Regions from separate parts of the Streptomyces sp. NPDC101225 genome, predicted to be linked through region 3. Evidence: riboswitches for the same ligand, from Rfam matches in the RefSeq annotation. Region 3 holds a riboswitch; each other region holds the start of a gene.
The links. Region 3 has a riboswitch for cyclic di-AMP ahead of ACIRPX_RS28255 (C40 family peptidase). Riboswitches for the same ligand answer to the same signal wherever they lie in the genome.
Positions count from the first base shown of each region.

Region 1: linked by a shared signal. The riboswitch ahead of ACIRPX_RS40165 (M23 family metallopeptidase) and the one ahead of ACIRPX_RS28255 (C40 family peptidase) in region 3 are both predicted to bind cyclic di-AMP.
Region 2: linked by a shared signal. The riboswitch ahead of ACIRPX_RS23785 (M23 family metallopeptidase) and the one ahead of ACIRPX_RS28255 (C40 family peptidase) in region 3 are both predicted to bind cyclic di-AMP.

Region 1 is NZ_JBIWOE010000050.1:19,947-29,928, forward strand. Features, by position in the region: gene ACIRPX_RS40155 (PrsW family intramembrane metalloprotease) at 1-566, shown strand, start outside; gene ACIRPX_RS40160 (aldo/keto reductase) at 607-1,557, opposite strand; gene ACIRPX_RS40165 (M23 family metallopeptidase) at 1,709-2,734, opposite strand; cyclic di-AMP (ydaO/yuaA leader) riboswitch at 2,746-2,903, opposite strand; tRNA gene ACIRPX_RS40170 (tRNA-Met) at 3,212-3,285, opposite strand; gene ACIRPX_RS40175 (dihydrofolate reductase family protein) at 3,335-4,468, opposite strand; gene ACIRPX_RS40180 (MarR family winged helix-turn-helix transcriptional regulator) at 4,532-5,047, shown strand; gene ribA (GTP cyclohydrolase II) at 5,155-5,796, shown strand; gene ACIRPX_RS40190 (transposase) at 6,356-6,796, shown strand; gene ACIRPX_RS40195 (LxmA leader domain family RiPP) at 7,158-7,331, opposite strand; gene ACIRPX_RS40200 (LxmA leader domain family RiPP) at 7,409-7,570, opposite strand; gene ACIRPX_RS40205 (NAD(P)/FAD-dependent oxidoreductase) at 7,850-9,154, opposite strand; gene ACIRPX_RS40210 (T3SS effector HopA1 family protein) at 9,170-9,982, opposite strand, start outside.
Region 2 is NZ_JBIWOE010000017.1:119,463-129,444, reverse strand. Features, by position in the region: gene ACIRPX_RS23815 (thymidine kinase) at 1-148, opposite strand, end outside; gene ACIRPX_RS23810 (alkaline phosphatase family protein) at 192-1,439, opposite strand; gene ACIRPX_RS23805 (DUF5998 family protein) at 1,439-2,035, opposite strand; gene ACIRPX_RS23800 (GNAT family N-acetyltransferase) at 2,092-4,920, opposite strand; gene ACIRPX_RS23795 (HPr family phosphocarrier protein) at 5,128-5,409, shown strand; gene ACIRPX_RS23790 (GntR family transcriptional regulator) at 5,572-6,267, opposite strand; gene ACIRPX_RS23785 (M23 family metallopeptidase) at 6,455-7,231, opposite strand; cyclic di-AMP (ydaO/yuaA leader) riboswitch at 7,244-7,439, opposite strand; gene ACIRPX_RS23780 (M16 family metallopeptidase) at 7,638-9,026, opposite strand; gene ACIRPX_RS23775 (M16 family metallopeptidase) at 9,023-9,982, opposite strand, start outside.
Region 3 is NZ_JBIWOE010000023.1:68,606-78,587, forward strand. Features, by position in the region: gene ACIRPX_RS28240 (helix-turn-helix transcriptional regulator) at 1-419, shown strand, start outside; gene ACIRPX_RS28245 (VOC family protein) at 425-862, opposite strand; gene ACIRPX_RS28250 (LuxR C-terminal-related transcriptional regulator) at 955-1,704, opposite strand; gene ACIRPX_RS28255 (C40 family peptidase) at 1,887-3,224, opposite strand; cyclic di-AMP (ydaO/yuaA leader) riboswitch at 3,278-3,450, opposite strand; gene ACIRPX_RS28260 (DUF5997 family protein) at 3,663-4,067, opposite strand; gene ACIRPX_RS28265 (LysR family substrate-binding domain-containing protein) at 4,150-4,923, shown strand; gene ACIRPX_RS28270 (hypothetical protein) at 4,996-5,835, shown strand; gene ACIRPX_RS28275 (permease) at 5,883-6,917, shown strand; gene ACIRPX_RS28280 (TIGR03943 family putative permease subunit) at 6,914-7,642, shown strand; gene ACIRPX_RS28285 (ATP-binding protein) at 7,847-9,982, shown strand, end outside.

The DNA.
Region 1 (9,982 bases), on a different contig from region 3:
TCTCCGGCCTGCTGCTCGCGATGGGCATGCACGCGATCTGGAACGGCTCGTCGGCCTTCGGCGAGTACGGGTTCTTCGCCGTCTACGCCGCCTTCATGGTCCCGGCGTTCGGCCTGCTGACCTGGCTGGTGATCTGGACACGCCAGCGCGAACTGCGCACCGTGCGCGAGGAACTGCCCGCCTACGCCGTCGCCGGCTGGCTCTCCCCCGCCGAGCCCTACGCGCTCGGCTCGATGCGGGCCCGCCGGCTGGCCCGCGACTACGCCGCCCACTACGGCGGCCGGCCGGCCGCGCAGCAGGTCACCCAGTACGAGGCGTACGCGACCTCCCTGGCCTTCCTGCGGCACCGGGGACGCCGCGGCCGTGCCGGCGCGGACTTCGTCGTCAGGGAGCGGGAGCTGCTGTACGAGCTGTGGCGCCGCCGCGAGGTGGCCCGCCCGGCGCTGGACCACGCGGCGCGCGCGACGGCACCCGTGGTGCCCGTGGTCGCGCCGCCCTGGCCGGTGTACGGGGTGTACGGGTATCCGGCGATCCCGAATCCCGCGTACAACCCGTACCAGTCCTAGTCTCCTGACTCAGGGGACCAGGGCATGCCCGGCCGTGTGATCAGGCCGACGCCTGTGTCAGCCGCGCGAGTTCGGCGTCCGTGAGGGTCAGCTCCCCCACCGCCAGCAGGGCCGGCAGCTGCTCCACCGTGCGGGCGGACGCGATCGGCGCGACGACCGTCGGCCGGGCGGCGAGCCAGGCCAGGGCGACCGTGGGCACCGCGGCGTCGTGGGCCTGGGCGATCTCGTCGAGCGCGGTCAGCACCCGCCGGCCCCGCTCGCCGTCCAGGTACTGCGCCACCCGGCCCGCCCGCGCGCTGTCGACGGTGCTGCCGGGCCGGTACTTGCCGGTGAGGAAGCCGGCCGCCAGGGCGTAGTACGGCACGGCCGCGAGGCCGTGGCGCGCGGCCACCTCCTGGAGTTCGCCCTCGTAGGTGTCGCGCGAGACGAGGTTGTAGTGGGGCTGCAGCGCCACGTACTTGGCCAGGCCCTCGCGGTCGGAGAAGTCGAGGGACGCGCGCAGCCGGCCGGGTGAGATGTTGGAGGCGGCGATGTGCCGCACCTTGCCGGCCCGCACCAGGTCGTCGAGGGCGCCGACGATCTCCTCGACCGGCACCTCGGGCTTGTCGAAGTGCGTGTAGTAGAGGTCGATGTGACCGGTGCCCAGGCGGCGCAGGGAGGCGTCCGCGGCGGCCTTGACGGTGGCGGCCGTCAGGCCCGGGAACTCGGGGTGCTGGCTGACCTTGGTCGCGATGACCATGTCGTCACGGTTGCCGCGCGCCCTGACCCACCTGCCGATGATCGTCTCGGACTCGCCGCCCCGGTTGCCGTCGGCCCACGCCGAATAGGAGTCGGCGGTGTCGAGGAAGTTGCCGCCCGCGGCCGCGTAGGCGTCGAGGACGGCGAAGGACTCGGCCTCGTCGGCGGTCCAGCCGAAGACGTTGCCGCCGAGGCAGAGCGGGAAGACGTCGAGGCCGGAGGAGCCGAGCCTGCGCGGAGAAGGGGAAGTCATGCTCCACGTCAACGACCGCGCCGGGGCAGCCCATTCCACCGGCGCCGCAAAGATCACGTAAACCGGCGGCGGGGGCACGGCGGACGCGCGCACCCGCGCCGTGGTCCTGGCGTCGGGGGAGACGCCGGGACCACCGGGGTCCCGGCCTGGATCAGGGGGTGAGGCCCTTGCCGCGCAGCCACGTCATCGGGTCGATGGCCTCGGCCTGGCCGTTCGGGTGGACCTCGAGGTGCAGGTGCGGCCCGGTCACGTTGCCGGTGGCGCCGACGCGGCCGATGACCTCGCCGGTGCTGACCTTCTGGCCCACGCTCACACTGATCGACGACTGGTGGCAGAACCACAGCTCCGTGCCGTCGTCCAGGGTCACGATCGTGCGGTAGCCGTAGGACCCGGCCCAGCCGGCCTCGGTGACGGTGCCGCTGTGGACGGCCTTGATGGGCGTGCCCGTGGGGGCGGCGAAGTCCAGGCCCGTGTGGTAGCCGGAGGACCACATGGAGCCGGCCTGCCCGAAGGTGCCGGTGATCGTGTAGGACACGACCGGGAGCGTGTACTGCTTGGCCAGTTCGGCCAGGCGCGCGGCCTCGGCCGCCTTCTTGGCCTCCGCCTCGGCCTTCTCCTTGGCGGCGGCGGCCTTGGCGGCCGCCTCCTTCTCCGCCTTCGCGGCGGCGTCGTCGACCTGCTTGGCGAGGGCCGCCTCGGTGACGGACTGGGCCTTGCTCTCGACCTGGACCTGCTGGCTCTCGGCCTGCGCCATGATGCGGTCGCGCAGTGCCTGACCGGCGTCCTGGGCGCCCTGCTCGGTGTCCTCGGTGCTGACTCCGACGGTGCTGAGCGCGGTGGCCGAGCCCTTGGGCGTCTCGGCCGAGCCACCGAACATGTGGCCCACGGAGCCCAGATCGGGCATGGAGATGGACACCGGGGGCTTGCCGGTGTTGGCGCTGGCCATGCCGCCCGCGCCGACGGCGGCTATGACGCCGACGCCGAGGACCGTGGAGCTGCGGGCGAGTCCGCCGCCGCGCTGCTTGGCGACGCGGTGCCGGCCGCGGACCGGGCGGAGGGACTCCTCGGTGGGGTTCCACTCCTCCCACGGACCCTCGTCGGAACGGGGACCGGGGAAGCCGAAGGGCTCGGTGCTCGGCACGAACGGTGCTGCCGGGGCAGGCGGGTTGGACGCCACGTGGGCGCGCTCCTTTCCTTCCTTCTCGCCTACCGGGTTAGCTGACGGGTTCGGAGCAGGAAGGTCTCCTACGCGCGTATACCAGTCGTGGCTCCACGACGGTGTCCACGCGATTCACCCCTGGGTGGTGGTTCCCCGGTTCCCTTGCGGGATTCGGCACGTGCGCACGGAGCCGCCTCTTGTGACGGCTGGGACGACCGCGCTGCGTTATCGAACGTTAATAGACCCGGGGTGCCGATTCCAAGCTGTTCTGCTTGATCATTAATGCTTCTTGGCCTGGACGTAGGGGCCAAGAGAGGCGAAAAACGGGCGAGTTGACCGCGCCCCGGAAACCCCACCCGTTCTGACGGTGTGTCAGTCGTGATGCGGAAAGCGGTCGCCCGGTCACCGCGGGTGACAACAGCCGGTGACGGGCCTTCCGGGCGGAAAACACCCAGGGCCGGAATCCGTTTCCGGATTCCGGCCCTGGGCCTTGAGTAGCGGGGACAGGATTTGAACCTGCGACCTCTGGGTTATGAGCCCAGCGAGCTACCGAGCTGCTCCACCCCGCGTCGGTGTGTGACCAGCATACGCCATCCGCGGGACTGCCGGCGCCACGGCTCAGAAGCCCGGCAGATGACGGTTGGGCGCCTTGGCCTGCTCCTCGTGTTCCTCCAGTACGACCACCTCGACGCCCTGGGCCGCCAGCAGGCCGCTGCCGTCCGCGCCGGCGACGAAGGTGTCGGGCTCGCGCCAGGCCGTGACCACCCGCCGTACACCCGCGTCGAGGATCAGCCGGGCGCACGGCCTCGGCCGGGAGGCGCGGCGGGTGCAGGGCTCCAGGCTGCTGTAGACCGTGGCCGACGCCAGCCTCGGATCGGCCGGGCCGAGCTTGGCCAGGGCCGCCTCCTCGGCGTGCGCGACGGGGTCGCCGCCCTCGCGCGAGTGGCCGCGGGCGAGCTCGGTGCCGTCGGCGGCGACGATCACCGCCCCCACGCTGAAGGCCGTGCGGGAGGGCGGGCACAGGGCCGCCAGCTCACAGGCGAGGGCCAGCCAGCGGTGGTCGGCGGCGGTGGGCAGCGGGCCGGCCCCGGGGGCGGTGGGCTCGTAGCGCATGAGCACGACGTCCTCGATCCGCCGGGTCTCCGTCAGGCGCAGGCGGCCGCCCTGGTAGGCGCCGGGGCCGAAGAGGCGGGGCGCGTGCGGGTCGCCCACGAGGAGCGGGGCGAGGACGAGCTGGAGTTCGTCGGCGAGACCCTGCTGGAGCAGCTGGGTGTGGACCGTGCCGCCGCCCTCCACCATCAGGCGGCGCACGCCGCGCTCGTCGTGCAGATGCGCGAGGAGCGTGCGCCAGTCGAGGTCGGGGCCGAGCGAGACGACGTCGGCGGCGAGGCCGAGCGCGCGGGCCCGCTCGGCGCCCTTGTCGGTCGTGTACAGGAGCCTGTCGCCGCCGGTGTGCCAGAACCTCGCGTCCGGGTCCAGTTCGCCGGAGCCGCTGACGGTGACCTTGAGGGGATACTCCGGCCGCCCCGCCGCGACCCGCGCGGCCCGCCGCCGCGGCGCGTTGACCAGCAGCCGGGGGTTGTCGGCGCGGAGGGTGCCGGCGCCGACGAGGATCGCGTCGGCCGAGGCCCGCACCTCGTCCACGCGGTCGAAGTCGGCGGGGCTGGAGAGCAGCAGGCGTTCGGGGCCGGTGTCGTCGAGGTAGCCGTCGAGCGAGACGGCGGCGGACAGCAGGACGTGGGGGTACGGCATCGGACGCGCTCACTCTCGGACGGACCGCTTGGTTCAAGTTTGAAACAAACCTACACTGGGGCCATGACGACTCGCTGGCTCACCTCCAAGGAGCAGCGCGCCTGGCGCGCGTACATCGCCGCGACGCACCTCCTGGAGGACGCGATCGACCGGCAGCTCCAGCAGGACGCCGGCATGCCGCACCTGTACTACTCCATCCTGGCCAACCTCTCCGAGGCACCGGGGCGCAGCCTGCGCATGACCGACCTCGCCGAGAAGTCGAAGATCACCCGCAGCCGGCTGACGTACGCCGTGACCCGGCTGGAGAAGGACGGCCTGATCCGCCGCGAGGACTGCCAGTGGGACAAACGCAGCAGCTTCGCCACGCTGACGGACGAGGGGATGGCCGTGCTGGAGCGGACGGCGCCGGGACATGTGGAGACCGTACGCTCCCTGCTCTTCGACCGGCTGACCCCCCAGCAGGTCGAGCAGCTGGAGGACATCTTCTCGGGGATCGCGCAGGCGCTGGAGAGCGACGCGGAGCGCCCCGCCGCGGAGGACGTCCCGTGGCGGCGGCGCTCCTCCGGCCCCTGCTCGTGAGCCGCGCCGCAGGACGGTTGCTTCAAATTTAAAGCAGGGGTAGTGTCCTGCGGCGTAGATCTGCTTCAAATCTGAAGCAGATGCCGACCGGACCCGGGAGACCCCGCATGCCCGACTTCCCCGCCGCCACCCCGCGCGCCCGTGTCCGGGTACCGCTGCGCTTCCAGGACGGCTACAGCACCGACGCCGAACTGGTCACCTTCCACGGTCTGACCGACGGCCAGGAGCACGTGGCCCTCGTGCTCGGCGACCCGGCCCCCGGCACGACACCCCTGGTCCGGCTGCATTCCGAGTGCCTGACGGGCGACGTGTTCGGCTCGGCGCGCTGCGACTGCGGCCCCCAGCTGCGCGAGGCGGTCGAGCGGATAGCGGACCGCGGCGGGGTGCTGCTGTACCTGCGCCAGGAGGGCCGCGGGATCGGCCTCTACAACAAGCTCGACGCCTACGCCCTCCAGGACCAGGGCCTCGACACCTACGCCGCGAACGCGGCCCTCGGGCTGCCCGAGGACGACCGCGACTACACGGCGGCCGCGCAGATGCTGCGGGCCCTGGGCATCGACGCCCTCGACCTGCTCTCCAACAACCCCGACAAGGCAGGCCAGCTGCGCGACCTCGGCATCGACGTCCGCGACCGCGTCCCCACCGGGGTCTTCACCACGGCCCACAACGTCCGCTATCTGCGCGCCAAGGTCCTCCAGACCCAGCACACGCTGCCGCTCGCCCGGCTGACGGAACGCAGCGCGGGCTGACCGGAATTGGTGCGGGGCGGCGACGACCGACGCCCGGGGTATAAACGCCACCCGAAGACTCAGGTATATGCATACCTCGCTCGAAGCCGGGCAATTCAGGATGCGTCCGATGTGAAGAAAATCGTCGGCCGGTCAACCTCTGATGTTCCTCAAGTCGGCTGCACCCCGCACACGCAGGCTGCTTAGATTCCCTTTGGCCAGGTAAATAGGTCACCCTATTCCCACCACTGCACAACCCCCGGGAGAAGTTCCGGCATGTGCACAAGGACAGGCATGCTGACACGGCCGGCGACGGCCGTGGCTCCGACGGTCCGCACGCGGGGGCCCGCGTCCGCGGCCGGCCAGGCAGGACCCGTCCCTCCCGGTGAGACGCCTCCGCGTCCGGGCCCACCTCCTGCGCCGCCGCGGCGACGGCCGTCGGCGAACGAGCCGGAACGATCGGCCTCCTCCCGTGGCGCCGGACCGGCGCGCGCCTTCTCGGCCCCGTCCGGGCCGGCTAATTCTGCACCCCAAACAATTTACGGCGACATCGCCGAACAATGGCGCAATCTTTACCTTCATGTTCCAGATAGGCGGTTTTAAGCCCACCATCGAACATGTTTTCATGTGTGTGACTGGGGTGCGTGAGCCTCACGTGTCCCGCGTTGACCGAAGAACGGGGGAAGTCTTGTCACGACCACCTGCGCTGCCCGCGACCAGAAAAATAGACATCGTCCTCATGCATCTCAAAGGAGAACTGACCATCTCCGATGCGGCGAAAATCGCAGGTGTGTCAGAGCAGTCGATAGGGAACTGGAAACGGAAATTCATCAGTGCCGGCAAAGAGGCACTCGAACCGGCGGCCCACGACGGCGACACCCAGGTGAGCGACAGGGAAAGACAGCTTCGCAAGGAGATACACAACCTCAAAGCGGCACTCGGAGACGCCTTCCTGCAGCTCCGGGCCATCAAGGAAGCCACGCGGCGCGACATGGCGACCAGGCCATGGAATCCGCGATGACCTGACGGCGTGCTGACGGCCTGAAAACACCTGATGGCTGGTCCCCTTCGCGGGGACCAGCCATCTGGAGAATCTGCACCACTGTGCCGAGCCTAGTTGCTGCGCATGGTCATCCACAGCAGGACGACAAGTCCCGTCAGCAACGACAGGCCGACCATGCCGTACGCGAGCAGCATCGACAGGTTGTTTCCCATATCTTTCCCGCCCTCTTTCGAACTCACCGGCTGTCCCCCTTTCATAAGGCCGTGACAGCCGATTCTAGCATCCCGCCGCAACGGCACGAGGAGAACGGGATGCGGCGGCCACGTAAAGTTTTCACATAACCGCCGCATTCCGGCTCACCGTGCCGAGCGAGCCGCTGTCAGCAGGAGTGCTTGATGCTCTCGCCGATGCTGACACCGACGCTGGCACCGGCCGTGGCACTGCCGGCGATCGACAGCACGACCGTGACGGGGGTGGCCGGCGCCTGGCCGGCGGCCTGGATTTCCTCGGCGGACGCGTAGGAGGCGTAGCCCTCGATCAGCTCGTCGGTCATGTCTTCTCCCTGTGATTGCAGTGATTGCCGTGATGGCGGCGCCGGCGGTACCGGCGCCGTGTCCTGAAGGCCAGAGGTCAGCAGTGCGCGCCGACGGTGGCGGCGCTGGCGGCCAGCGAGGTGGAGAACGCGCCGGAGATGGCGATGGTGACGGGCGTGGCGGGAGCCTCTCCCGTGGCGGTCACCAGCTCGTCGGCCTCCGCGTACGCGGCGTATCCGGAAATGAGGTCCTGCGTCATGATCGTGTCCCCTCCTGTGCGGAATGATGTGGCGGCGGTGTTCCCTTTTCCGGCCCGGCAGGCAGTGCGGCCGCACCGTACGAAGAAAAACGAGTCTTCCGCGCGGCCGCACTATTTCACCGCATCCCGTGCGGTGCCCTGCCAGTCGGGGGGAAACCGGCTGAGGACTACGCTGCCACCTCGGTTCGGGCGTTCCAAGGGGCGCAAGAAACGGGTAACTTTCCCCGGTTGCGGGCTCCGCCGCCGGTACCTCCGCGCCGCAGCCCCGGACGTCCAAAGTTAAGAAAGTTCCGGCTCGGGCCGCGTACCGCTCTGACTGATGCCGACCTTTTCTCCGACGTCGAGCAGGTTCTCCAGTCCGATCGGGTCGAAGTTCAGCACTTCCGGGAGGCTGCTGATCCCCGAGATCAGCGAGATGAATCCCAGTTCCGACTGTTCCGAGACCATCTTCGTGGCCGCGTTGGCCTTGGCCAGGTAATCCTCCTTGTTCCGCTTCGGGTCGTAGAAGTAGCGGACATAGGCCAGAATGTCCTTGGCTATCTGCCGGTAGACGTTCTCGAACTTCTCCATCGCGGGCCCCTCCGCCTCCGGAGTGGCCAGACTGGCCAGGAGGGCCTTCGCGGCCAGCCACGCCCCCGACGTGGCCAGCCAGACGCCCGAGGAGAACAGCGGGTCGACGAACACCGCCGCGTCACCGACGGCCATCCAGCCGGGCCCGTGGAAGGCGTCGGAGGCGTAGGACCAGTCACGGCCGGTGCGCAGGCCCTCCTTGCGGACGCCGTCCTTGAGGAGATCCTTCAGCACCTGGGTGGTGGACAGGCGCTGCTCGAAGATCTCGGAGGGCGTCGAGTCCCTGGTCACGGCGGCGTACACGTCGGTGTGCATGACCATGCCGACGCTCATCTCGAAATCGGAGACCGGGATGCTCCAGAACCATCCGTCCTCGAACGCCTCGACCATGATGTGGGAGTGCAGGTCCCCGGGCAGCGGCGCGAAGGGGCTGTAGTAGGACCAGACGGCGACCGAGTTGAGGTCGTCCGCGCGCTGGACGGGGGTCAGCAGCCGGGCCAGTGCGCGGGCCTGGCCGGAGGCGTCGAGGGTGTAGCGGGCCGTGGTCGTGCGCTCCGCCCCGGAGGCGTCGCGCCACTGCACGCCGGTGACGGCTCCCTCGCCGGTGCGCAGCGCCGCGGTGAGGGTGGCCCCGTAGACGATCTCGGCACCGAGGTCCGCGGCGCGGTTGGCGAGCAGGGCGTCGAATTCGGCGCGGCGCACGTGCCAGGAGTACTCGTAGGGGCCGGCGTCACGGAACTTGGTGGACCACGGGGTGGGGTCGTTGCCCCAGACGAGGGTGAGGCCGTACTTCTTGGGGAACCCCATGGTGTCGAGTTCTTCCCTCAGCCCTAGTTCCTCCATGACCGGGAGCATGCCGGTGATCAGCGATTCGCCGATGTGGTAGCGAGGGAAGACCTCCTTCTCCAGCACGGTGACGCGGTGGCCTTCGCGGGCGAGGAGTCCGGCCGCGACCGCGCCGGCCGGTCCGGCGCCGATGATGAGGACGTCGGTGTCTGTGGTACGGGTGGCCATGTCGCTAGTCCTTCGTCAGTGGGCCGGGATGACCGGGGTGACCGGTGAGCTGAGGTTGCGGGCGGGGTTGAGCGGGTCGATCGAGGCGTCGTTGAACATCGCCACGATGCGTCCCGTCCGGCTCTGGCCGTCCGTCGTCGTCGCATGGGTCACCAGCGCCTCGGCGAGCACCCGGCAGCGGTGCTGCCCGAAGCTGAGACCCTCGCGGCCGGGCCGCTTGTCGGCGGGCTCGAAGGCCACGCCCACCGAGGCGGTCAGGGAGTGGGTGAAGGCGGAGGTGCCCTCCGCGAGGTCCGAGCCGCTCTCCAGCAGCTGGGCCAGTTCGCGTGCCGCGCTCCAGGACACGCGGGGCAGATAGACCACGACGGCGTCGGTGCGCGGGTAGAGGTCGCGGCTGGAGGACGCCTTGGCCTGCCAGGGAAGCCCGCGGTCCTCCAGGTAGGTGGCGGCCCGTGCCAGCAGTCGGGGACCGTGGCCGGGGTCGGCCACGTGGGCGTACACGCGCAGCACTCCGCCGGTCCGCGCCGGCATGGGAGTCGTGCAGGAGGTGAGGAAGAAGAACCCCGGCGACAGGGACGGCCTGGCCCAGCTCAGCCGAAGATACGTCTTCTCGCCGTCGTGGGTGAGGCTGTCCGGGGTGACCGCGACCCGGATCGAGTCGAGGACGACGACGGTGTGCTCCGCGCCCTCCTGAGCGACGCTCACCTCACGGCGGCTGTTCCTGTCGCCCACCGTCTCGTGGAAGGCCCGGTCGAACTCCGGGTCGGAGAAGGTGCGCGGGGTGAGGTCCTTGCGGTGGTCCAGACGGGCGTGCGCGGACTTGTACAG
Region 2 (9,982 bases), on a different contig from region 3:
GGGAGGAGAGCTTGCCCTCGCCCGCGCGGTCGTCGCGTGTGAAGATCATGCCCGCCAGGCCGCGCGCCGAGCGGTTGTGCTCGATCTGCAGAGCCAGCGTCGACTTCCCGCAGTCCATGGTTCCGGAGAAGAAGACCAGCTCGGGCATGGCGAGTTGAGCACCTTTCGGTGTGCGGGATCGGGGTCGGGCTTCAGGAGCGTACTTCGAGCAGGGGGATCAGCTGCTCGGCAGGGGTCATCGAACCGTGGTTGCCGACCATCGCCGACTCCTTCGGCTCCCGCTCGGAGGCGATGATCAGGACGTCGTCACGGGCGGCCGCGACGACGTCGCCGATGCGCGCGTACACCCGCTCGTCGACCTGGGGGCCGAACCAGCCGGCCGCGATCGCCTCGTCCCGCGAGGCGATCCAGAACTGCTCGCCGAGCACCTCGCGCCAGACCGTCAGGACGTCGTGCTGAGCGCCGGGGACCGCGTACACGTGCCGGGCCCTGCCCTCGCCGCCCAGCAGGGCGACGCCGGCCCGCAGTTCCCAGTCCGCGTCGAAGTCGATGCGGTGCTCCTCGTCGAAGGGGACGTCGATCATGCCGTGGTCGGCGGTGACGTACAGCGCGGTGCGCTCCGGCAGTTGCTCGGCGAGGCGCTGGACGAGCCGGTCGACGTGCATGAGCTGGCCGCGCCAGGTGTCCGACTCGACGCCGTAGCGGTGGCCGGCGCCGTCGAGCTCGGCGTAGTACGTGTAGACCAGGGAGCGGTCGCCGGCCGCCAGTTGCTCGGCGGCGAGGTCCATGCGCTCCTCGCCGGACAGCCGCCCGTGGAACGTTCCGCCACTGAGTGCGACCTTGGTCAGCGGGGTGGTCTCGAAGGTGGGCGAGGACACCTGGGCGGCGTGCACGCCCGCGTCGTGGGCCCGCTGGAAGACGGTGGGGTACGGCTGCCAGGCGCGCGGCGGGGTCCAGGGCTGCCAGCGCAGCTGGTTCATCAGCTCGCCGGTCTTGGGGTTGCGCGCGGTGTAGCCGGGCAGGCCGTGCGCGCCGGGCGGCAGGCCGGTGCCGACGGAGGCCAGGGAGGTCGCGGTGGTCGCCGGGTAGCCGGTGGTCAGGGGGCGCCCGGTGCCGCCGCGCGAGCTGCCGAGGAGCGAGGTCATGAAGGGGGCCTCGTCCGGGTGCGCCCTCAGCTGCTCCCAGCCGAGACCGTCGATCAGGAAGACGCAGTTGCGGTCGGCGGGCGTCAGCTCGGTGATCGCGGCCGTCGTGTCCGGTACGCCCATGCCCGCGGCCAGCGTGGGCAGCAGGTCGGCGAGCGAACCGCTGCCGTATGCGGGCAGCGGCGCGGAACCGACGGCGAGGGGTTCGGGGTGACCGTCCCAGGAGGCGGAATCGGCAGGTGTGGGCACGGAGCGCCCTCGATCATGGGCTGAGGGGGGAGACGGGTGGGCCATCAGCGGCTGGTGTCCGCGGTCGCCTCGGAGAGGGACTGGGCGAAGGCGAGCGCCTGGCGCACCGTCTCCGGGCCGTCCCCGGCCTCGCTGACGCGCAGGCTGAGGTCGTCCGCCGTCGAGTTGCCCGTGTACCCGTGGTCCGCCTCGCAGTTGGGGTCGCCGCAGGTGGCCGGTTCGAGGTCGATGCGGGAGACGGCGCCCCAGCCGATGGTGAGGACGACCTCGCGGGGCAGCGTGCCCGGCTGGTACTGCTCCGGATTGGCGACCACGCGGCTGACCACGACCGACGAGATCCGGCCGAGCTTGACCGACTCCGTCGAGGTCGTGGCGTACGGCGTCGGGGAGGTGTCGTCCGCCGCCTGCTCGTCGGTGTGGCTGACGATGAAGCGGTTGCCGGTGAGGACGAGCACGGTCACGTGCCGCCGCACCTCGTTCTGGTCGAACGTCGTCTCCTGGTGGACCAGGTACGACCGGACGGGCTCGCCGCCCACGGCGGCCTCCACCGCCTCGGCCACGAGGGCCGGGTAGTAGCCGCTGCGCTCGATCGCCGCACGCAGCCCCTGGGTCGTCGTACTGGTCTTGGCCATGACGTCCATCCTAAAGGGGTGCGCCGACTGCGAGGCACCGGTCATGCGGTGCGCGTGTGCACGTCTCAGTAGAGGGGGAGCGTGCGCGGACCGAGGTCGCCCCGGGCGGGCGGCGGCGCGAGACGGACCGAGGCGCCGAGAACGGTCAGGCCACGCGGCGCGACCACGACGGGCTCCAGGGTCACCGCCACGACCTCCGGGTGATCGTCGACCAGGCGGGACACCCGCAGCAGCAGCTCCTCCAGCGCAGGCGTGTCGACCGGTGTCGAGCCGCGCCAGCCGAACAGCAGCGGCGCCGTCCGGATCGAGCGGATCAGCGAGGTCGCCTCCCGGTCGGTGACCGGGACCAGCCGGTGCGCCATGTCGCCGAGCAGCTGGGAGGCGGCTCCGGCCAGCCCGAAGGACAGGACGGCCCCGGCCGCGGGGTCGATGACGGCCCGCACGACGGTGTCCACGCCGCGTGGTGCCATCTGCTGCACCACGGGCCGAAGCTCCTCCGGCTTGCCGAACAGCTCGGTCAATTCGGCGTACGCCCGCCGCAGTTGCTCTTCGTCGGCGAGGTCCAGCCGTACGCCGCCCAGGTCGGCGCGGTGGCGCAGGTGCGGGGCGGTGGCCTTGAGGGCGACGGGGTAACCGAGGTCCGCGGCGGCGCGGGCGGCGTCGTCCGGGGTGAAGGCGGGGACGGCCTTGCGCACGGCGATGCCGTACCGGCCGAGCAGCTCGTGGGTCTCCTCGGTGCCGAGCGTGAGCCCCTGGCCGCGCGCGAGCATCCCGTCGACGAGCCGGGCCGCTCCCTTCTCGTCGATGTCCTCGTACTCGGGCACCTTGCCGGGCTCGGCCGCCTCGCGCCGCCACTGGGCGTAGTGCACGGCCTCGGCCAGGGCGCGGACCGCGCGCTCGGCCGCGGGGTAGGCGGGGATGAGCCGGGGGCCGGTGTCGGGCGCGGCGGGTTCCTGGGGGCGCACCGGTGGCGGCAGCTGCTGCGAGGGGCGGAGCCGGCGGGCTCCGGAGGCTTTGGCGTGCGGCTCGGGCGCGGTGCTCGTCGCGGCCGACAGTGCCTCGGCGAGGCCGCCGAGTTCCACGTGCACCACGAGCACCGGCTTGCCCGGGACCTGTTCGGCCGCCGAGCGCAGCGCCTCCGCGAGCTCGGCGTCCCCCGGCGAGCCCTCACCGATCGCCGGGATCGCGGTCACCACCACGGCGTCGCACGTGTCGTCCGCCAGGGCGCGCGCGAGCGCCGCGTGGAAGTCGCCCGCCGACGCCTGCGTGGTCAGGTCGAGCGGCCGCAGGGGCCGCAGCCCTTCGGACAGGCAGGCGTCGTAGGTGAGCAGGCCCAGTGATTCGGAGTTGCCGAGGATCGCCACGCGCGGTCCCGCCGGCAGCGGCTGGCGTGCGAGCAGCAGGCCCGCGTCGACCAGCTCGGTGATGGTGTCCACCCGGATGACCCCGGCCTGTCTGAGCAGTGCGGAGACCGTCGCGTGCGGCAGCTGCGTGGCCCGGACGGCGTGCCCCTGGGGTGCGGAGCCGGCACCCTGGACCACGACCAGCGGCTTGGCGGCCGCGGTCCGCCGGGCGAGGCGGGTGAACTTGCGCGGGTTGCCGATGGACTCCAGGTACATGAGGACGACGTCGGTGTCCGGGTCGTCGTACCAGAACTGGAGCACGTCGTTGCCGGACACGTCGGCGCGGTTGCCGGACGACACGAAGGTCGAGACGCCCGTGACCCCGGTGACTCCGCCGCCGCGGCGCTGCAGCCGGGACAGCAGCGCGATGCCGATGGCCCCGGACTGGGCGAACAGCCCGATCCGGCCGGGTCGGGGCATGTCGGGGGCGAGGGAGGCGTTCAGCCGCGTCCCGGGCGACGTGTTGATGATGCCGAAGGCGTTCGGGCCGACGATCCGCATGCCGTACGTACGCGCGTGCCGTACGAGTTCGCGCTGGCGCTCGCGCCCCTCGGGCCCGCTCTCGGCGTATCCGGCGGAGACGACGACCAGCCCCTGCACGCCGTGTTCGCCGCACTCGGTGACGACCTCCGGCACGTGGTCGGCGGGGACGGCGACCACCGCGAGGTCGACGGGCCCCCCGATGTCCCGCACCGAGCGGTGGGCGGGCACCCCGTCGAGCTCCTTGAGCTCTTCGGGCAGCGCCTTGTTCACGGCGTACAGCGCCCCGGTGAAGCCGGCGTCCCGGATGTTGTCGAGGATGCTGCGGCCCACGCCTCCGGGCGTGCGGCCGGCGCCGACGACGGCGACGGAGCCGGGCAGGAGCAGCCGCCGTACGGACCGGCCCTCGGCGCGCTGCTCCCGCGCGCGCTGCACGGCGAGCGACCGGTCGGTGGGCTCGATGCCGAACTCCAGGTGGACGACGCCGTCCTCGAAGCTGCGCTTCTGGGTGTAGCCGGCGTCGGTGAAGACCTTGATCATCTTGACGTTGGCCGGGAGCACCTCGGCGGTGAAGCGGCGGATGCCCCGCTCACGGGCGACCGCGGCGACGTGTTCGAGGAGCGCGGAGGCGACGCCGCGCCCCTGGTGGGCGTCCTGGACGAGGAAGGCCACCTCGGCCTCGTCGGCCGGTGCCGACGCGGGCATTCCGTCGGCGCCGATGCGGTCGTAGCGTACGGTGGCGATGAACTCGCCGCCGACCGTGGCCGCGAGTCCCACCCGGTCCACAAAGTCGTGGTGCGTGAAGCGGTGGACGTCCTTGGCGGACAGACGAGGGTACGGCGCGAAGAAGCGGTAGTACTTCGACTCGTCCGAGACCTGCTCGTAGAAGCTGACCAGGCGCTCGGCGTCATCAACGGTGATGGGGCGGACGCGCGCGGTGCCGCCGTCGCGCAGCACCACGTCGGCTTCCCAGTGGGCGGGGTACTCATGCCGGTCCGACGAGGTCTGCATGGGGCCCAGAGTACGGCTCGCGTCCGACAACGGCGCGAGGCAGTCTGTGGGAAGGACGGCAGTCGCCGAGAACAGAACAAGGACGCACGTCGGGCCGAGGCCGCGGTCCGACGGCCCACCCCCGGCGGAGCGGAGGACCGCTCCGCACATGCTTCACGTTGTGGGAAACTGGTCTAGACAACCCTGAACACCGAAGGGCAGCATCACATGGCTGAGCGCCGCGTCAACGTCGGCTGGGCCGAGGGCCTCCACGCCCGCCCCGCTTCCATCTTCGTCCGGGCCGCCACGGCCGCAGGTATCCCGGTGACGATCGCCAAGGCCGACGGCAACCCCGTCAACGCGGCCTCCATGCTGGCCGTCCTGGGCCTCGGCGCCCAGGGGGGCGAGGAGATCGTCCTCGCCTCCGACGCCGAGGGTGCCGACGCGGCGCTCGACCGGCTGGCGAAGCTGGTCTCCGAGGGGCTCGAGGAACTCCCCGAGACCGTCTGATCCCGGCACCGCGGAAGGGCTCGTCCGAATTATCGGACGAGCCCTTCACATTTCCCCCCGGCGGCCCGACAGAAATTCCGATCAACGCCGGTGGAATTCTCAGCCAGGGCAGCAGAAATAACCCCCCGGCCAATTCCACCCCCTTTGTATACGGCGCGCATGTTAATGGCGCGGGCCCGTCACGTTTACGGCATGTTGCGAGGTCCTCACAGGGTCGGCGCGATCGCCGCCGGGAGCGAACCGCAGCCGGTGCGCCGCACTGGAGCGCTCGGTGTGCAGGGTCGTGATCGCCCGCGCGCGCTCGCCGTCGCCGCGGGCCACGGCGTCGACGATCGCGCCGTGCTCCGCCCAGGACTCCACGGGGCTGGCGGGCGCCTCCTCGGTGTACATCCAGGCGATCTTGTGCCGCAGCTGGGTCAGCATCGAGGTCAGGGCCGGACTGCCGGACGCCTGGGCGAGAGTCTCGTGGAACCAGCCCTCCAGGGAGCGCAGATCCTCACTGGTGCCCCGCCTGGCCCGCTCCTGCCCCAGCCGGACCAGGCCGCGCAGGACCTTGAGGTGGGCCTCGGTGCGCCGCTGGGCGGCCCGGGAGGCGGCGAGCGGCTCCAGGAGCACACGCATCTCCAGCAGGTCGGCGGCCTCCTGCTCGTTCGGTTCCGCCACGCAGGCGCCCGCGTGCCGCCGGGTCACCACGAAGCCCTCCGCCTCCAGGGTGCGCAGCGCCTCGCGCACGGGGACGCGCGAGACACCGTAGCGGCGGGCGAGGAGTTCCTCGGTGAGCCGGCTGCCGCGCTCGTAGACACCCGCGACGATGTCGTCCCGGATCGCTGTGCACACCGAGTGCGCCGGAATACGCATGACCGACCTCCGACTTAATCCCCGTGAAACGCCAATGATTGACGTGTGTTCCGGTGACTCTATTGCACGGGGCCGGAATTTCCGACGGCGGGCCGGAATCCATGGATATTTTTTGGACACCGGGGCCGGCGAAACCGAAAGGCCCCGGCCGGGAGGCCGGGGCCGGGGGAGGTCGCGCGGAGGTTCGTCAGACGCCGACGCCGTGCGAGCGCAGGTAGGCGACGGGGTCGATGTCCGAGCCGTACTCGGGCGTCGTGCGGGCCTCGAAGTGCAGGTGCGGCCCGGTGGTGTTGCCGGTCGAGCCGGACAGGCCTATGTGCTGCCCCGGGGTGACCGTCTGGCCGGCCGAGACACCGATGGACGACAGGTGGCCGTACTGGGTGTACGTGCCGTCGTGCATCCTGATGACGATCTCGTTGCCGTAGGCGCCGCCCCAGCCGGTCCGGACGACGGTGCCGGCGCCGACGGCGTGCACGACCGTGCCGCTCGCCGCGTGGAAGTCGATGCCCGTGTGGCTGCCGGAGGACCACAGGGAGCCACCGGTCTTGTAGCCCGTCGACACGTACGAGTGCGACACCGGGGCGACGAAGCGGTTCAGGCGCCTGCGCTCGGCCGCACGGGCCGCGCGTTCCTCGGCCGCACGCTCCGCCTTGGCCTTCGCGGCGGCCTTCAGGCGCGCGGCCTCCTCGGCGGCCTTCTTGCGGGCGGCCTCCTCGGCGGCGTGCTTCTGGGCCTCGGCCTGGGCGTCGATCTGGTCGGCGATCGCGTTGCCGATGGTGATGACGGGGTTGAGCCCGGTCTGCTCGAAGGAGTGGTCGACGGAGTTCCCGGCGGCGAACGAGGGGGCGGCGAGAGTGCCGACGACGCCGGTCGTGGCGAGGGCCGCGACCCCGGCGGCCCTGACGGTGCCGCGCTTGATCATGCTGGGACGACGGTGCTTCCCGGTGGCGCAGTTGAACGCCATGAACTGGCTGGTCCTTTCCTTCCCTCTCGCCTACCGGGTTAGCTGACGGGTTCGGAGCAGGAAGGTCTCCTACGGACCCCCTCGCCGGTGCGCGGGCGTCCGATTCACCCCAAGGACTCGGATCCCGCCGGCCGCGACGGCGGCGACGGAAGGGTGGGTCCCCGGCTCCCCTGGCTCGCGCCGTACGGGGACTCGGCGATGGCTGTCCGGTGCCGCGGGCGCGGCGCACTGCCTGACGAACAGCCCGGAAGACGCTAGGCAGAGCCGTCTTCAATCCCCAAACGGATCCCGGCTTTTGTAGCGCATCCCACAGGGCAGACGGGCAACTCTCCCCCAATTCGGACATACGAGGGCCCTGGTGACACATCCGTCACCAGGGCCCTCACGCGTGCGTGCCCCGTACTCGCTACTCGGCGGACACCACGGTGACTTCGCCGATGCCCAGAGCCGCGACCGGCTCCTTGATCTGGCTCGCGTCACCGACGAGGACCGTGACCAGGCGGTCCACCGGGAAGGCGCTCACGGCGGCCGCGGTGGCCTCCACGGTGCCGGTGGCGGCGAGCTGCTGATAGAGCGTCGCCTGGTAGTCGTCGGGCAGGTGCTGCTCGACCTGGTCGGCCAGCGTGCTCGCCACGGCCGCCGCGGTCTCGTACTTCAGCGGCGCCACCCCGACGAGGTTCTGCACGGCGACGTCGCGCTCGGCGTCCGTCAGGCCGCCCTCGGCCAGCGTGCGCAGCACCGTCCACAGATCCTGCAGTGCCGGGCCGGTGTTGGGCGTGTCGACGGAGCCGCTGATGGCGAGCATCGCCGCACCCGTGCCGTCCGGGGCGGACCTGAGGACCTGGCCGAAGGCGCGCACACCGTAGGTGTAGCCCTTCTCCTCGCGCAGGACGCGGTCCAGACGGGAGGTGAGGGTGCCGCCCAGGCAGTACGTGCCGAGCACCTGCGCGGGCCAGACGCGGTCGTGCCGGTCGGCGCCGACGCGGCCGATGAGCAGCTGCGTCTGGACGGCGCCGGGGCGGTCCACGATGACCACGCGCCCGGTGTCGTCGGCGGTCACCGGCGGCACCGGGCGCGGCTCGGCCGAGGAGCCCGTCCAGGCGCCCAGGGTGTCGCCGAGCAGCGCGTCCAGGTCGATGCCGGTGAGGTCGCCGACGACCACCGCGGTGGCGGTGGCGGGCCGGACGTGACGGTCGTAGAAGGCGCGTACGGCCGCGGCGTCGATCTTCTCGACCGTCTCCTCGGTGCCCTGGCGCGGGCGCGACATGCGCGAGGCCGCCGGGAACAGCTGCTTGGAGAGCTCCTTGGCCGCCCGGCGGGAGGGGTTGGCCAGCTCGTGCGGGATCTCGTCCAGGCGGTTGCGGACCAGCCGCTCCACCTCGCTGTCGGCGAACGCGGGCGCCCTGAGGGCGTCGGACATCAGGCCGAGCGCCTTGGCCAGACGGGAGGCCGGGACCTCCAGGCTCAGGCGCACGCCCGGGTGGTCGGCGTGCGCGTCGAGGGTGGCGCCGCAGCGCTCCAGCTCGGCGGCGAACTCCTCGGCGGAGTGCTTGTCGGTGCCCTCCGAGAAGGCCCGCGCCATGATCGTGGCGACGCCCTCGACGGCGGCCGGCTCGGCCTCCAGGGGCGCGTCCAGGGAGACCTCCACGGCGACGACCTGCTGGCCGGGGCGGTGGCAGCGCAGGACGGTCATGCCGTTGCCGAGCGCGCCGCGCTCCGGTGCCGGGAACGCCCAGGGCCTGGCCTCGCCCGCCTGGGGCTGCGGGTGGAAATCCATCGTGGCGAGCTCGGTCACTTGGCCGCCTCCTCGTTGTCGTCGCCGGCTTCGACCGTGGCCTCGGCCTCAGGGTCTTCCGGGGGATTCGCGTCCTCGGCGGCCTCCGCCGAGACGGGCTCGTAGACGAGCACCGCGCGGTTGTCGGGGCGCAGGCGGGCCTTGGCGACCTCCTGGACCTCCTCGGCCGTCACCTCCAGGACGCGCCGCACGGCGGTGAGCGCGAGCTGCGGGTCGCCGAACAGGACGGCGTACCGGCACAGTTCGTCCGCGCGGCCCGCGACCGTGCCGAGCCGGTCCAGCCACTCGCGCTCCAGCTGCGCCTGGGCGCGCTCCATCTCCTCGGCCGTCGGGCCCTCCTCGGCGAACCGGGCGAGCTCCTCGTCGATGGCGGTCTCGATGACCGGCACCTCGACGTCACCGGAGGTCTTCACGTCCAGCCAGCCCAGTGAGGGGGCTCCCGCGAGGCGCAGCAGGCCGAAGCCGGCCGCGACGGCCGTACGGTCGCGCCGTACCAGCCGGTTGTAGAGACGGGAGGACTCGCCGCCGCCGAGGACGGTGAGCGCGAGGTCCGCCGCGTCGCACGCGCGCGTGCCGTCGTGCGGCAGCCGGTAGGCGGCCATCAGGGCGCGTGCCGGAACCTCCTCCTCGACGATCTCGCGCAGCTGCTCGCCGATGACGTCGGGCAGCGAGCCGTCCCGGGGCGCGGGCTTGCCGTCGTGCGCGGCGATGGACCCGAAGTACTTCTCGACCCAGGCGAGCGTCTGCCCCGGGTCGATGTCGCCGACGATCGACAGGACCGCGTTGCCCGGCGCGTAGTACGTGCGGAAGAACGCGCGCGCGTCCTCGAGCGTCGCCGCGTCCAGGTCGGCCATCGAACCGATGGGGGTGTGGTGGTAGGGGTGGCCCTCGGGGTAGGTGAGCGCGGTGAGCTTCTCGAACGCGGTGCCGTAGGGCACGTTGTCGTAGCGCTGCCG
Region 3 (9,982 bases):
TCGACGCGGGGATCGGCGAGGAGAGAACCCTCCGGCTCGATCGCATCGCCGACGCGCGGGCCCTGCCCGGCTCGTTCGAAACGCCCACCGGTCCCGATCCGGCACAGCGGGTGCTGACGGCCCTCGCCACGGCCGAGTACCGGCACGAGGTGACCTTGCGTATCCACGCGACGGCCGACCGGATCCGCGCCCACCTTCCCGCCGGCGTCGCGCGCCTGGAGGAGTGCGCGCCCGAGCCGGGTGCGGACCGGGCGAGCGAGCGCTGGCTGCGCGCCGAGCTCCGGGTGGAGCGGCTCGACTGGCTGCCCGGGGTCCTCGCCGCGCTCGACCGGCCGTTCGTCGTCGAGCGCCCCGACGCACTGCGCGACCTCGTCCTCGCGCTCGCCGACCGCCTCGCCACCCGCGCCCGCCGAACCTGACGGCGTCAGCCGCCCGGGACCGTCTGTCCGCCCCAGTCCTCCGGAGCGATGTCCCTGAGCGTCTCGGAGAACGTCCACCGGTGACCGGTCGGGTCCTCGGCCGTGTACTGGCGCTCCCCGTACTCGAAGTCCGTCGGCTCCATGACGATCCGCGCGCCGTGTGCCCGGGCCCGCGCGCAGTGGGCGCGCACGTCGGCCACCCGTACCGTCACCGAGTGCGTGACCTCGCCGGGGCGCGGGGGCCTGCGCTCCCCGTGCGTGTCCCCGACGATCACGGCGCCGTCCCCGAAGGCGAGTTGGGCGCGGTGCCCCTCACCGATCCGCACCTGTTCGACGAACCCGAAGGCCGCGTCGAGCCATGCGACCGCCGCGCGCACGTCCGGATAGACCAGGACGGGAATCACGGTCGACGCGGGGATGGAGCGGTTCGGCTTCAGGTTCATGACCGACTCCCCGGAGTCGCGGGTCGGCGGGCGGGTCGCCCGCCGGTCGTGCCAGGCTAGTGCTGTGGCCGGTCGGTGCGCACCGCCACCGCTCATGGCGTGGGGATCAGCCCCAGGCGCTGGGCGCGCAGCACCGTGCTGATGCGATCCCTGGTGCCGAGTTTGCGGTAGATCTTCTCGACGTGCTTGTGGACCGTACGGTCCGAGATGCCGAGCCGGCGGCCGATCGCGGCGGCTGTCAGCGCGTCCGCGAGCAGGAGCAGCACGGTCAGTTCGCGGGGCGTGAGCGGACAGTCCTCGGCCCGTTCCCGCGCGGGCTCCGGGACGGCCGACCGCTGCCAGCGTTCCAGGAGCCGCCGCTGCTCCTCGACCGCCGCCAGCAGGGGCTGCACCTGCTCGGCCGCGCGGACCTGGTCGTCGGTGAAGTCCGCACCGGAGCGGTAGACCATGCACCCGGTGATCGGCGTCGTCGTCCGGAGCAGCGGAATCGCCAGCACATGGTCCGCGTCCAGGACCTCGCCGAGCAGGCGCGCGGTCGGGCTCGCCGGCCAGGCGGACCCCGCGGTCCGGCGCGCGGTGCGGGGGGAGCGGTCGGGCCCGGCCGCGTAGTGGCGCGCGAACGGATAGCCCGCGCGCAGCAGGCCCAGCTCGTCCCGCGCGAGCCCGTCGAACGCGGCGGCGACGGCGGGCGGAACGCCCACCGTGCCCTCGGTCTCGTTCCAGTCGTCGAGCTTGTAGACCAGGGTCTCGCCGCCGCACACGGTGGGCAGGGCACTCGCCAGCAGCGGCCACAGCCGCCCGGGATCACGTTCGTTGAGCGCCGCGACGGCCACCGACAGCATGCGCTCGTGTGCCGAACCCCGCGCCAGTCCCACGTGCCTCTCCACTCGTCCGCCGCCTACGCAGTTGTACCCATACCGGCACCACCGTGCGCTGCCCGAGACTGCAACGGGCAACCGCGACGATCTCGGATGCTCCCACCGTGCGGGCCGCCGGAGCGGGGGGCCGGCGGCCCGCAGCACGGCTACGCGGGGCGCACGGCGATCCGCAGGGCCGCCTCGCCGGCGTTGTGGATCGACTCCTCGCGGATGACCGAACCGGGGCCGGGCGCATGGACCATCATGCCGTTGCCGGTGTACAGCCCGACATGGCTGAAGCTGTCGTGGAAGAAGACCAGATCTCCCGGGCGGCTCTCGGCGAGCGGGATCACCGTGCCGGTGCTCGCCTGCTCGGACGTGCTGCGCGGCAGCACCACCCCGGCGGCCTTCCACGCGGCCTGGGTGAGGCCGGCGTTGTCGTACGACTCCGGTCCGACCGCACCCCACAGGCACGGCCTGCCGATCTGCGCGCGGGCGAAGGCGACGGCCCGGTCGGCCTGGGTGCCGACGGGCGTCTCGACGGCGGGGATGCCGGTGTCGAGGACACTGGGCCGCGGTGTCCGCCACTCCTCGGCGGCGGGCACCCCGGTGTCCAGCACGCTGGGCTGCCGCAGCCGTATCCGCCACTCCTCCTCGGCCGTGGCCGCGCCCATGTCGGGCACGGTCGGCTGCCGCGTCCACCACTCCTCGGCGGCGGGCACCCCCGTGTCCAGCACGCTGGGCTGCTGCAGTCGCCACGCCTCCTCGGCCGCACGGCGGGACTGCTCCGCCGGGTCCTGCCATGCGGTGAGGGCCTGGGGCTGGGCGGCGGCGAGCGGAGCCACGGACGTCTGCCGGGCCGTGTAGCGGTACAGCAGGTCGCTGGCCGTCGCGATCTTGCGCTGGTTCGCCTGCTTGGAGCGGCGCAGCACCGTCTGCCTCGGCTCCGGCGGGGCCGCGGGCGGGGCCGAGCTCTCCTGGCGCTGGGCCGGCACGGCGGGCAGCGCGGCCGCCGGACCGGCCGTCAGCTCCGCGGCGGCACGTCCGCGGGACTCCGCGGCGGGCAGTTCGAGCACGGGCCGGGCGGGCGCCTCCAGCTCCCGGGCGGCACCGGCGGCCCGCGGCACGGGCGGGCGCTCGGGCTCCCTCGGGCGGGCCGGCGCACCGGGCCGGGCGGGCATCCGGTCGGCCGGCAGGGTCGCCGGCACCGTCGGGCCCAGGGACGAACGCGCCCCCTGGAACCACTGCCGGGCGATGGTGTCCAGCTCGGGATCCGAGGTCCGCCCACCGCCCGCGGGGGCGCCGCGGCCCCGGGACGCCGACTGCGCCCGGGTGATGTTGTGCAGGCCGGTGTCGCTCTCGGCCCGGTCGTACAGGCTGCTCACCCGTTGCCGGACGTCCTCGCGACTGGGGCCCTCGTCCCCCGTGACCGGTGCGGCGTCGGCGGTCTGCGAGAACAGGGCCACCGAGGTCAGGGCAGCGGTGGCGAGAGCGGAATTGCGCATGCCGGGGCCGGGGCCTCCGGGGCGCGACGATCGTTCCGGCGCCATGGGAGCCGTACTCCTTCCATCTCCGCCTACCGAGTTAGCTGTCGGGTTCGGGCGGTAGATCCGGAAGGTATGCCCTACGGCCCCTGCCCTGGTGGGCGGTCGGGCCGATTCACCCCATCGTTCGGTTGGGTCCCCGGCTCCGGCTGCCGCGCGGGCGCACCGGATTCGGCGGAGGCCGCACGTCCCGGCGGGGCGCCGGAGGAACTCGTGCGGCCTGCCGCCAAACTAGCCAACTTGTGCGGCTCGTGTGAAGGTTGAGGGGCGGAATGTCCGATACGCTTTTGTGACCTTCGTCGTGACGCTCCGTCAGATACGTGGTTCGTGCACACGGCGGGTGCGGAAGGCGACATTCCGTCGCGGACGGCCGGGGTTCGGCACGCGGACGGCGAGGGTTCAGGACCGGCCGGACTCGCTTCGGGCCGCACGCTCGGCGTCGCGCTTCTTGATCCGCGCGCCCTCCTTGCGGACCTCCGCCTGGGTCGCGCGCTCCTTCTGCAGCCACTCGGGCAGCTCCTGCTTCAGCGCCTCGATCTGCTCGGTGGTGAGCGCCTCGGTGACACCGCCGCGCGCGAGGCCCGCGATGGAGACGCCCAGCTTCGCCGCGACCACCGGACGGGGGTGCGGACCGTTGGCCCGCAGCTCGCGCAGCCACGCGGGCGGATCGGCCTGCAGCCGGTCGAGCTCGGCCCGCGAGACGGCACCCTCCCGGAACTCGGCGGGGGTGGCCTCGAGGTACACGCCCAGCTTCTTCGCCGCGGTCGCGGGCTTCATCGTCTGGGGGCTCTGGTGCGACTTCATGGGGCCAAGGGTATCGAGCGGGGGCGACGGCCCCGACCGCGGCCGGTGATCCGGCACCGGGCGCGGCCGGTAGCCTTGCAGCGTGACAGGCTCGGATGAATCCCCCACGTTCCGGCTCGCGTACGTCCCGGGGGCGACGCCCGCGAAGTGGGTGCGGATCTGGAACGAGCGCCTGCCCGAGATCCCGCTGGCCCTCGTCGCCGTACCGGCCGCCGAGGCGTCCGGCGTGCTGCGCGCCGGTGACGCCGACGCCGGGCTCGTCCGGCTGCCGGTCGACCGTGCGTACTTCAGCGCCATCCCCCTCTACACCGAGACGACGGTCGTCGTGGTCCCCAAGGACCACCTGATCACGGCCGTGGACGAGGTGACCCTGGACGACCTCGCGGACGAGGTCCTCCTCAACCCGCTGGACGACGTCTTCGCATGGGACCGGCCGCCGGGCGAGGCGGCCTTCGAGCGTCCCGCCACCACGGAGGACGCGGTCGAGCTCGTCGCCGCCGGCATCGGCCTCCTGATCGTCCCCCAGTCGCTGGCCCGCCTGCACCACCGCAGGGACCTCGTCCACCGGCCGGTCGTGGACGCTCCCCGCTCCGACGTCGCCCTGGCCTGGCCGGAGGAGGCCACCACCGACATGGTCGAGGACTTCATCGGCATCGTCCGCGGCCGCACGGTCAACAGCTCCCGGGGACGCAAGGCGGCCGCGCCCGAGCCGGCCGGGAAGTCCGGTGCGAAGTCCGGCGCGAAGGCCGGTGACCGGCGCACTTCCACCGGCGCAAAAACGGCGGGACGCAACCCCGGGGGCAAATCCGGCGTCTCCAAGGGCGCCAAGCGCAGGAAGCCCCGCCGCCGGGCATAGCCCTCGGGTGGAGTGGCGTGGCCCTGTGTCGCACGGGTCACCTGCACCCTCTCAGGGGGAGTCTTGCTTCGCATGGGGGAGCGCTGCGAGGACAGCGCTGTGGACGCGCTGCGTACCGACGAGGTGCGCGTCGGCCGGCCGCTCGCCGGCGCACCGGTGGCCGCCCCGGCTGGCCGCCGCGTGCGCGCGCGGCTGCGGGCCGCGGGGTGGCGCTCGGCGTCCTTCGCGGGACGCACGCTGCGCGGCGAGTGGTACGGCATCGTGGTCGATCCGGTACGGCAGCTCGTGCGGCGTGGGCTGTCCGCGCTGACGCTGGCCTTCGTGGCCGCCTTCGGCGTGATCTTCTTCCACGCGCTGGCGCAGCATCCCGCGGGCGCGGTGGCGGTGCGCATCCTCGGCGGCGTCAACGCCGACCTGCCGCTGTGGCTGGCCCTGCTGCGCACGCCGGTGTCCTTGTACGTGCCGGCCCTCGACCTGCCCGTGTGGGCCGGCATCACGCAGCTGTTCCTCGCCTTCGCGCTGGCCGAGCTCGTCCTCGGCCGGACCAGGACGCTCGTCGTCTCGTACGCGACCACTCTGGCCGGCACCCTCATGGTGCGCGTGATGATCGCGCTCGGAGCCGGGTGGGGCGGGCTGGGGCTGCCGCCCGGGGCCGGGCGGGTGCTGGACACCGGGCCGTCCGCCGCGGTCGTGGGCCTGTTCACCTACGTCGCCGTCGTGCGGCGCGCTCCCGTCCTCTTCGCGCTCACCAGCGGGTCCATGGTGTGGGAGTCGATCGCCGTGCCCAACCTGGCCGGCCGTGAGCACCTGATAGCGATAGGCGTCGCCATCGTGCTGGCACTGCACGGCCAATCCCGTTCCCGTTCCCGTTCATCGATCGGTCTCGGGCGGCGTGTGCGCTCCGTGAAGTAGGGAGATCTGGCTTATCTTCGCCACGAAATTCGACATCCGGAGTATCCATGCCCAAAACGGATGAACTGGTCGATGTGGCGGAGAAGGCGCCGATCGTCGCGCCTGCCCGCCCTCCGCGGCGCCGCCCCACCGTACGGCCCGTGCGTCTCGCCGTCGCCGCGGCGGTGATCCTCGCCGCAGTCCTCGCGCTCACCGGCATCGGCCGGCCGAACCCGCCCGCCGTCGCGGCCTGGCAGACCGTCTGCCTGGCCATCACCGTCCAGGCGCTGCCCTTCCTGCTCCTCGGCACGGTCCTGTCGGGGGCGATCAACGCCTTCGTGCCGGCCGACCTGTTCACCCGGATCCTGCCCCGGCGCCCCGCGCTCGCCGTCCCGGTGGCCGGCGTCGCGGGGGCCGTCCTGCCGGGCTGCGAGTGCGCCTCGGTGCCGGTCGCGAACAGCCTGATCCGGCGCGGCGTCACCCCGGCCGCGGCCTTCGCCTTCCTGCTGTCCGCCCCCGCGATCAACCCGATCGTGCTCGCCGCCACGGCGGTCGCCTTCCCGGGCGACCCCGCCATGGTCGCCGCCCGCCTGCTCGCGTCCCTCGGCACGTCCGCCGCGATGGGCTGGCTGTGGCTCTGGCTGGGGCGCGAGGAGTGGCTGCGGCGGAGCGTCCGGCACACGGGCCACCAGCCGGGGCACAGCCGCTGGACGGAGTTCCGCCTCGGCTTCGGCCACGACTTCCTGCAGGCCGGCGGGTTCCTGGTGCTGGGTGCCATGGCGGCCGCCACGTTCAACGTCGCCGTACCGCGCCCCGTCCTCGACGCCTTCTCCGGCTGGCCCTGGCTGTCCGTGCTCTTCCTGGCCGGGCTCGCCGTCCTGCTCGCGGTCTGCTCGGAGGCCGACGCCTTCGTCGCCGCCTCCTTCACCGGCTTCTCGCCGACCGCACGGCTGGCGTTCATGGTGGTCGGCCCGATGGTCGACCTGAAGCTGATCGCCCTTCAGGCGGGCACGTTCGGGCGCGGCTTCGCGCTCCGCTTCTCCACCGCGACCGCTCTCGTGGCCGTGGCCGCGAGCGTCCTGATCGGAGGCGCACTGCTGTGAGACGGCACCTCCAGGCCGCCCTGCTGGTCCTCACCGGCCTCGGCCTGCTGCACGCCTCGCTCTTCACCGACCTCTGCCTGCGCTACGTCAAGGAGGACCATCGTCCCCTCCTGATCGCCTCCGGCGCGCTGCTCGTGCTGCTGGGTGCGGCGGGAGCGGTCCTGGCCCGTACGGCCTCCGGGGGCGACGGGCACGCACACGGCCACGACCACGGCGCCGTCCCCCGCGTCGCCTGGCTGCTCCTCCTGCCCGTCCTGGGCCTGCTCCTGCACCCCCCGCCCGCCCTCGGCGCCTACACGGCCGCACGCACGCACGACCGGGCCGTCGAGCGGCAGCGGCACTTCGACCCGCTGCCCGCGACCGGCCCCCTGCCGATGACCCTCACGGATTTCACCGCCCGGGTCCAGCAGGACCCGACACAGGCGATCAGAAGCCGCGGCATCCGCATGAGCGGCTTCGTCACCCCGGCCGGCCGGGCCGGCGGCTGGTACCTGACCCGGATCGTGTTCACCTGCTGCGCCGCCGACTCCCAGTCGGTCAAGATCCGCATGTACGGCAGCCCCGCCCCACCCGCCGACACCTGGCTGGCCGTCGACGGAACCTGGCATCCCGCCGGCACCCTCGGCACGAAGACCGCCGTGGCGGCCCTGGACGTCCACCACACCGACCGCATCGCCCCACCGGTCAACGCCTCCACGGACGACCTCCCGCTCACGCCGTCCTGACGCGGCCCGCCGGGGGCCAACGCCCGCGAACCGCACGTCCTGGTCCGCGCCCAACGCCCCGGCCCCCTCGGCGCTCCGGGACCGTCCGGATCACCCTCCACGAGGCGGGGCGCCGAGCCGTGGCGTGCTCCGCGGGCGCGGGCCTGCGGCGGCGCGAGCGCGCTGCCACGGACAGGGCGGGCGGCCGGTGGCAGAATCGGCCACGTGGACCGGGGGATCCTCGAGCGCGAGCCCGAGCTGGCATTGCTGGCCACGGCCGCACGGGAGGCGGCGGCCGGGGCCGGGTCGGTGGTGCTCGTCTTCGGCGAGGCCGGAATCGGCAAGTCGAGCCTGGTGCGGGCCATGCCCGTCCGGCTTCCCGCGCAGGCGCGCGTCCTCGTCGGACAGTGCGACGACCTCGCCACCCGGCGGCCGCTCGGCCCCTTCCGCGACCTCGTCGGCAGCGTCGGCGCCGAACTGGCCGGGGCCGTCACCGGCGGCGGCGACCGGCAGCGCGTCTACGAGGCCCTGCGCGGCGAACTGGCCGTGACCCCGCACCCCGCGGTGCTCGTCGTCGAGGACGTGCACTGGGCCGACGAGGCGTCCCTGGACGCCCTGCGCTTCCTGGTGCGGCGCATGGAGCGGCTGCCCGCCCTGCTCGTGCTCACCTACCGCGACGACGAGCTCAGCCGCGGACACCCCCTGCGCCACCTGCTCGGCCAGGTCTCCCGCGCGCCCCGCGTGCACCGCCTGCCCCTGGCCCGGCTCTCCCTCGACGCGGTCCGCACCCTCAGCGGCGCCGACGGGCTCGACGCGGCCCAGGTGTACGCGGTGACGTCGGGGAACCCCTTCTTCGTCGCCGAGGTCGTCGCGGCCGGCGGCACCGGGGGAGTGCCCCCGACCGTCGTCGAGGCCGTCCTCGCCCGGCTGCGCGGCCTGGACCCGGCCACCGTGGACGCGCTGGAGCAGCTGGCCGTGGTCCCCTCATCGGTGGAACGTCCACTGGTCGATGCCCTGCTCCCGGCGGGAGTGGCCGTTCTCGCCCCGGCCGAGCAGCGCGGCCTGCTGGCCGTGACACCGGGGCGGGTGGCGTTCCGGCACGAGCTGATCCGGCGCGCGGTCGTCGACCCGGTGCCCACCGCCCGGCGCATCGAGCTCAACCGCACCGTCCTCGCGGCCCTCGTCGCCCGCCCCGGCTCCGACGCCGCGCGCATCGTCCACCACGCGGCGCAGGCCGGCGACCAGGACGCCATCGCCCGCTACGGGCCCGACGCGGCCCGCGACGCCGCCTCGGCCGGCGCCCACCGCGAGGCCGCCGCCCAGCTCGGCCTCGTCCTGCAGCAGCGCTACCGCTACGCCCCGCCCGACCTCGCCGACCTGCTCGAACGCTATGCCGTGGAGAGCTACACCATCGCCGACTCGGCCGCCGCCGTCGCCGCCCAGCGCGAGGCCGTCGCCCTGCGCCGCTCACTCGGCGACATCCCCGCCCTCGGCGCGGACCTGCGCTGGCTCTCGCGCATCCACTGGTGGGCCGGCCACGCGGACGAGGCCCAGTACGCCGCCCGCGAGGCCGTGACCGTCCTGGAGCACGCCGGCGACGACCGGCTGCTGGCGCTCGCGGTCAGCAACATCGCCCAGCTGCGGATGCTCTCCGACCGCTACCCCGAGGCCGTCGCACACGCCGAGCGCGCGATCACCCTGGCGCGCAAGACCGAGGACACGGCGATTCTCTCGCACGCCCTCAACAACGTCGGCACCGCCCGCTGGCGCGCCGGCGACCCCGGCGGGCGCAAACAGCTGGAGGAGAGCCTCGACGTGGCCCTGGCCGCCGGCGAGGTCGAGCACGCCTGCCGCGCCTACGCCAACCTCATCTGGACCCTGCTCGACCACCTCCAGTACACCGAGGCCGACCGCTATCTGCCCCCGGCCATGGACCTCGCCGAGCGGGCCGAGCACCTCGGTTTCCTGACCTACCTCCACGTCGAACTGGCCATACGCCGGCTCGCCGCCGCCGACTGGGAAGGCGCCGAACGGCACGCCGAGTTCGGCATCCACGACTTCCTGCCCGCACGCTCCCCGGCCCTGACCGTCCTGGCCCGGGTGCGCGTCCGCACCGGCCGCCCGGGCGCCGGTGATCTCCTCGCCGAGGCCCAGGAGATCGCCGTGCGCACCCGGGAGCTCCAGCGGACCGGCCCCGTCGCGGCCGCGCTCGCGGAGGCCGCCTGGCTGCGCGGCGACCACGCCGCCGTCGCCGGGGCCGTCGCCCCCGTGCACGCCCAGGCCCGCCACCTGACCGGCGTCCCCTACCGCGCCGAGCTCGGCTACTGGCTCACCCGGGCCGGCCACCCGGTCCCGCTCGAG